DNA from 2 places in the Janthinobacterium sp. HH106 genome. Region 1 is predicted to be linked to the other one. Evidence: riboswitches for the same ligand, from Rfam matches in the RefSeq annotation. Region 1 holds a riboswitch; the other holds the start of a gene.

Region 1 (3,409 bases):
TGGTGAAAAGCGAGCGCATCGATTTCCTGCTGGCCGTCGGCGGCGGCTCCGTGGTCGATGGCACCAAGTTCATCGCCGCCGCCGCCCTGCACGAGGGCGTAGCGTGGGACATCCTGGCCAAAGGCGGCAAGATCGTCGAAGCCGCCCTGCCCTTCGGCACCGTTTTGACGTTACCGGCCACGGGTTCCGAAATGAATGGCTCGGCCGTGATCACGCGCAAGGCCACCCAGGAAAAGCGCTCGTTCATGAGCCGCAAGGTGTATCCGAAATTCTCCGTGCTGGACCCGTCGAAGACGTTCACCTTGCCGCTGCGCCAGGTGGGCAACGGCGTCGTCGATGCGTTCGCGCATGTGATGGAACAGTATTTGACCTACCCCGTGAACGCGTCCGTGCAGGACCGCTTCGCGGAAGGGATTTTATTGACCCTGATCGAGGAAGGCCCGAAAGCCCTGTCGCACCCGGACGACTATGACGTGCGCGCCAACGTGATGTGGAGCGCCACCCTGGCCTTGAACGGCCTGATCGGCGTGGGCGTGCCGCAGGACTGGTCCACGCACGCCATCGGCCACGAATTGACGGCCCTGTACGAGCTCGACCATGCGCAGACGCTGGCCATCATCCTGCCCAGCATGCTGCGCGTGCGCAAGCAGGCCAAGCGCGCCAAGCTGCTGCAATACGCGGCCCGCGTGTGGGGCCTCGATGGCGGCGACGAGGACGGCCGCATCGAGGCGGCCATCGCGCGCACGGAATTCTTCTTCCGCCACATGGGCGTCAAGACGCGCCTGGCCGACTATGGCCTGAACCACGCGAGCGTGGACGCCGTCGTGTCCGCCCTGGAAGCGCACGGCATGACGGCGCTGGGCGAACAGCGCGAAGTGACGCCCGCCGTCAGCCGCAAGGTGCTGGAACTCAGTTTATAGATTCCAGCACACTGTTGTAAAACGGTCGGCCAGGGGGACAGCCGGCCGTGGTTCATGCTAAGCTGTCATTTCGCTAGGGGTCCTGGAGCAGTCATCCGGGTGAGAGATACCCTTCGTACCTGATCTGGATAATGCCAGCGAAGGAAAGCGCAAAGTACCTCCCTCCTTTGATAGCTCCTGCGTTGGCGCCAGCCGAACAAGCAGCCTGCCGTGCTCGTTACCGAGTCGGCTTGAACCACGAGCAATCTATGTCCACACCGAATTTATCTGCGCATTTTTCCCGTCCTGTATTGACCCTGGCGATCCTGCACGCGTTTGCCGCGCCCGCCCTGGCTTCCGACGCATCCGACCCGCAGGCACAAAGCATGGCCGAAGTCGTCGTCACGGCCAGCAAGGCGCCGGCCGCCAAGCGCGCCTCCGTCGGCGGCTTTGCTGACGCGCCGCTGCTGCAGACGCCGGCATCCGTCACCGTCATTTCGCAAAAAGACATGCAGGATTTACAGATCCGCAACCTCAGCGACGCCGTCAAGCTCGACACCAGCATCAACGATGCCTACAACGCCGTCGGCTACGCGGAACAGTTTTCCATCCGTGGCTTCAAGCTCGACAACAATTCCAGCTACCGCAAGGATGGCGTGGCCATTCCTGGCGACACGCAAATCCCGCTGGAAAACAAGGAACGCATCGAAGTGCTGAAGGGCCTGGCAGGCTTGCAGGCAGGCGTGGCCGCGCCGGGCGGCGTGATCGACTTCATCGTCAAGCGCCCCACCGCCGCGCCGCTGCGCACGGTCACCGTGGAAGCGCGCGAGCGGGGCACCCTGTACGGCGCCGTCGACCTGGGCGGCCGCCTGGAAGACACGCGCTTCGGCTACCGGGTCAACGTGGCGGCCGAGCGCCTGCGCTCCTACATCAAGGGCGCGGACGGCAACCGTAAATTCATTTCCGGCGCCTTCGACTGGCAGATTTCGCCGCAGGCCCTGCTGCAAATCGATGCCGATTACCAGGACAAGGCGCAGGCGACGGCGCCCGGCTTCCAGCTGCTGAACAACAAAACCTTGCCGACCGGCATCAGCGCCGACGCCATGCTCAACCTGCAGCCGTGGACGCGCCCCGTGGAAACCGTCACCAGCAATATCGGCCTGCGCTTCCAGTACGCCTTCAATGACGACTGGCACGCCACCGTGTCGGCCAACCAGCACTCGTTCAAGCGCGACGACTACACAGCCTTCCCGTATGGCTGCAGCGGACAGGACCTGTACCCCGGCTTCTGCGGCAATGGCGATTACGACGTGTATGACTACCGCAGCCTGGGCGAGACGAAAAAGCCGCTGAGCGCGCAAGCCATGATCCAGGGCAAGTTCGCCACCGGCTCCCTGCGCCACGACTTCACGGCCGGCGTCTCGACCTTCCGCCGCAAGGACCGCGCCGGCCTGTACGTGTACGACTGGGTCGGCGTGAGCAACATCTACCAGCCGCAGATCGTCGGCACGTCGCCCGGCGTCACGGGCCCCGTGCGCCTGGTGCGCAAGGATACGGAAAACTCCGTCTTCGTGCAGGATATCGTCAGCCTGGCGCCGAACTGGAAACTGCATGGCGGCTTGCGCCATATCAATGTCGATGGCTACCAGTACGTGCTGAAGGCCGACACGGAAATCCGCGCCAAGCACGATTTCCTGCTGCCGAATGTATCGCTCGTCTACACCCCGCTCGACAATGTGTCCGTGTATGCGGCCTATTCGCAGGGCATGGAACATGGCGGCACGGCCGACCGCAAGGCGATGAATGCCAATGAAGAACTGTCACCGAGCCGCTCAAAGCAGATCGAACTCGGCGCCAAGATGGATGTGACGCCGGACTTCATGCTGGCGGCCAGCCTGTTCCAGATCCGCAAAGGCCTGGAATTCCAGAACACGGCCGGCTACTTCGTGCGCGAAGGCCAGGCCCAGCACCGCGGCCTGGAATTGTCGGCCCAGGGCAAGGCAAGCGCCAACCTGAGCCTGGGCGCTTCCGTGACGGCCCTGAACAGCCAGCAGTCGGGCACGGGCAATGCGGACCTCGACGGCAAGCGCGTACCCAACGTGCCCGCCTTCAAGGCGGCCGTGCATGCGGACTACGCCGTGCAACAAGTGGCGGGCTTGAGCGTGAATGGCAGCTGGGAATATGCGGGCAAGAAAGCGTTTGAGTACAACAACACGACCTTCGTGCCGTCGTACCACGTGTTCAACCTGGGCGCCGCTTACGCCACGCGCATCGCCGGCACGCGCGCCGTGCTGCGCGCCGCCGTCAACAACGTGGCCGACAAGTTCTACTGGCGCGACGTGACGCCGGAATCGGACGGCTATCTGTATCCGGGCGCCAGCCGCACGTTCAAGGTGTCGGCGCAGTTCGATTTTTAATTGAGGGAAATGGCAGGCGCTGCAGCAAGCGCCTGTTGCAGCAAGGGCGCCGCCTGTTCCAGGCGCGCGTCCAGGCTGTCGTGCAGCACGTGA
Region 2 (3,409 bases), on a different contig from region 1:
TGTCCGGGTCCAGGCCGATGTTGAACTGGTCGTCCCAGCGGAATTCGAAGCGGGCTTTCGACAGCGCGTTGTCGCGGATCTGCGCGCCCGGATGGCCTTTCGCCAGGTCGGCCGCATGCGCCGCGATCTTGTACGTGATGATGCCGTCCTTGACGTCCGCCTTGTTGGGCAAGCCCAGGTGTTCCTTCGGCGTCACGTAGCACAGCATGGCCGTGCCATACCAGCCGATCATGGCCGCGCCGATGCCCGAAGTGATGTGGTCGTAGCCGGGCGCGATGTCCGTCGTCAGCGGCCCCAGGGTGTAGAACGGCGCTTCGCCGCACTGCTCCAACTGCAAGTCCATGTTTTCTTTAATGAGTTGCATGGGCACGTGGCCCGGGCCCTCGATCATCACTTGCACGTCGTGCTTCCAGGCAACCTGCGTCAGCTCGCCCAGGGTCTTCAATTCGCCCAGCTGCGCCTCGTCGTTGGCGTCGTAGATGGAACCGGGACGCAAGCCGTCGCCCAGCGAGAACGACACGTCATACGCCTTCATGATTTCGCAGATTTCTTCGAAATGCGTGTACAGGAACGATTCCTGGTGGTGCGCCAGGCACCATTTGGCCATGATGGAGCCGCCGCGCGAAACGATGCCCGTCAGGCGCTTGGCCGTCATCGGAACGTAGCGCAGCAGCACGCCCGCGTGGATGGTGAAGTAGTCGACGCCCTGCTCGGCCTGCTCGATCAAAGTGTCGCGGAAGATTTCCCACGTCAGATCCTCGGCCTTGCCGTTGACCTTTTCCAAGGCCTGGTAAATGGGCACGGTGCCGATGGGCACGGGGCTGTTGCGCACGATCCATTCGCGCGTTTCGTGGATATGCTTGCCGGTAGACAAGTCCATCACGTTATCGCCGCCCCAGCGGATGGCCCAGGTCATCTTTTCCACTTCCTCGCCGATCGACGAGGTGACGGCGGAATTGCCGATGTTGGCGTTGATTTTCACGAGGAAATTGCGGCCGATGATCATCGGCTCGACTTCCGGGTGGTTGATGTTGGCGGGAATGATGGCGCGGCCGCGGGCGATTTCCTCGCGCACGAATTCCGGCGTGATCTCGGCCGGGATGCTGGCGCCGAACGACTGGCCCGGGTGCTGGCGGCCCATCAGGTCGGCCAGGCGCTCGCCCATGGGGCCGGAAGCTTTCAGTTCACGCAGATATTCCTGGCGGCGCATGTTTTCGCGGATGGCGACGAATTCCATTTCCGGCGTGATGATGCCCTGGCGCGCGTAATGCATCTGTGTAACATTCTTGCCGGCAATGGCGCGGCGCGGCTTGCGGTGCAGATTGAAACGCAGCTCGGCCAGCTTCGGGTCCGCCAGGCGGGCGATGCCGTAGTCGGAAGTGGGGCCGGGCAACTCTTCCGTATCGGCCCGCTCCATGATCCATGGCAGGCGCGGCGTATCGAGGCCCGAGCGGATGTCGATCCGCACGTCCGGGTCCGTGTACGGGCCGGAGGTATCGTAGACGTAGATCGGCGGATTCTTTTCGCCGCCGAACGATGCTTCCGTGTCGGACTGGCTGATCTCGCGCATGGGTACGCGGATGTCGGGGCGGCTGCCCTGCACGTAGATCTTGCGCGAATTGGGCAGCGGCGCGATGGCGGCTTCGTCGACCGTGGCGGTGGCGGAGAGGAATTTCGGGTTGGCGTTCATTTTGGCTCCTTGGCTAGACTATTTTTAAGCCTGGAGCCAGCTAAGGAGGTTCGGAATTACGCACGCGGAAAGGCGGGGTGCGTTCATCCTAAAGCTTCCCTTCGCTGGCATTATCCAGATCAGGTTCGGAGGGTATTTCTCACCCGCGCTTGCACTGTGTTTCCACAGCGAAAGGCAGGACCCCTAGCGTTTGCCGCCTTGCGGCAGCGAGCCAATTATACGCGGTTCGCGCCGCGTGGCCAGATGATTTCTTGCAGGTGTCGTCTTTGCGCATCTGCTGCAATGCAGCAGATGGCGTCACGATTATTTCTTCTTGCCCCAGCGCCAGGCGGTCGGTTCGCCCTTCAGCTGGCAGATGAAAATGAGCACGGCGACGATGGCCACTTCATACACGATGTAGCCGACGAGCATGGTTTGCGGCGGGAACAGGAAGGCGCCGCAGGCGAACAGCGCCAGCGCGGCCAGGAACACCAGCCAGCCCTGCCAGGTGATGGGCAAGCCCCAGCCCCAGCCATAGGTCTTGGCGGGGAACCAGTATTGCGGTGGTGATTTGTCAGTCATGATTTTTCCTGGTCAATATCAATAACACCAAGTATAAATCACGCTCCCCGCAAGCGCTCCGTGACATCGAGGCCGATGCCGCGGTAGCCGATGAAGCGGCTGCCATTGTCGAACATCGGTTCGCCGCTGACCTGCAGGTACTGCGTGCTGCCGTCGAGGTTGGCGCGGCTGTAGATGAAGTCGAGAAACGGTTCGCGCGCGGCAATTTTTGCGTCGAGCAAGGCGCGCTCGGCGGCATTCCAGCGCTGCGGCTCTTCCTCGCTGCCGATGCCCAGCATCTCGGCCACGGGGCCGGAAAAGCGCGTCAAATTGCCCTGCGCATCCTGTTCCCAGTACCAGTCGGACGACAGTTCCGTGAAACGCTGAAAGCGCGCTTCGCTTTCGCGCAGCTCCGCCGTGCGGTCTTCCACCATCTGTTCCAGCGACTTGTTGTATTCGGCCAGCTTCTGGTACAGCAAGCGCACTTCCAGCATGTTGTGGATGCGCGTCTTGACTTCCACCAGGTCGAAGGGCTTGCTGACGAAATCCTTGGCGCCCGCTTGCAGGGCGCGCAGCTTGTGGCCGGGCTGGGCCGTGATCACCAGCACGGGCAGGTAGCTGCCCGCCTCGAGGTCGCGCAAGCCTTCCATGACTTCGAAGCCATCCATTTCCGGCATCTGCAAGTCGAGCAGGATCAGGTCGTAGCGGTGCTGCTGATGCAGCGCACGCACGGCTTGCGGGTCCATGGTGGACGTGATGCGCGTGTAGCCGGCATTGCGCAGCACCTGTTCGAGCAGCATGACGTTGGCCTCCTGGTCATCGACGATGAGGATGCTGGCGTTCAGGATCTCGGTGGCTTGAAGCATGGCGGTATTCCTAAAATTGATTGCTGAATTAGCGTATTGCGTGAGTGTCGTCGGCCAGGCCGTGCGCGGCTGCATGGTGCAGGGCTACATCGAGCGCATCCATGAATTCGACCACCTTGATCGGCTTGGTGAGATAGCGGAAGAAGCCCGCTTGCAAGCCTTTCTCGATGTCGCGCGGCACGGCATTGGCCGACAAGGCCATGACGGGGATGTGGCTGGTGAGGGGATCATCATGCAGGATATGCAGCGCGCCATAGCCGCTGATGCCGGGCAGGTTGATATCCATCAAGATCACGTCGGGCTGGTAGGTGCG

What was found. A riboswitch is a leader RNA that binds a small molecule or an ion and turns the genes downstream of it on or off. The one in region 1 is predicted to bind thiamine pyrophosphate.
Region 2: linked by a shared signal. The riboswitch ahead of thiC (phosphomethylpyrimidine synthase ThiC) and the one ahead of JAB8_RS04820 (TonB-dependent siderophore receptor) in region 1 are both predicted to bind thiamine pyrophosphate.

What each region holds. Positions count from the first base shown of each region.
Region 1 is NZ_LRIC01000008.1:105,504-108,912, forward strand. It holds gene JAB8_RS04815 (iron-containing alcohol dehydrogenase) at 1-920, shown strand, start outside; TPP riboswitch at 986-1,083, shown strand; gene JAB8_RS04820 (TonB-dependent siderophore receptor) at 1,169-3,316, shown strand; gene JAB8_RS04825 (ATP-binding protein) at 3,313-3,409, opposite strand, start outside.
Region 2 is NZ_LRIC01000030.1:134,249-137,657, reverse strand. It holds gene thiC (phosphomethylpyrimidine synthase ThiC) at 1-1,690, opposite strand, end outside; TPP riboswitch at 1,770-1,885, opposite strand; gene JAB8_RS13600 (hypothetical protein) at 1,994-2,251, opposite strand; gene JAB8_RS13595 (response regulator) at 2,290-3,096, opposite strand; gene JAB8_RS13590 (ATP-binding protein) at 3,125-3,409, opposite strand, start outside.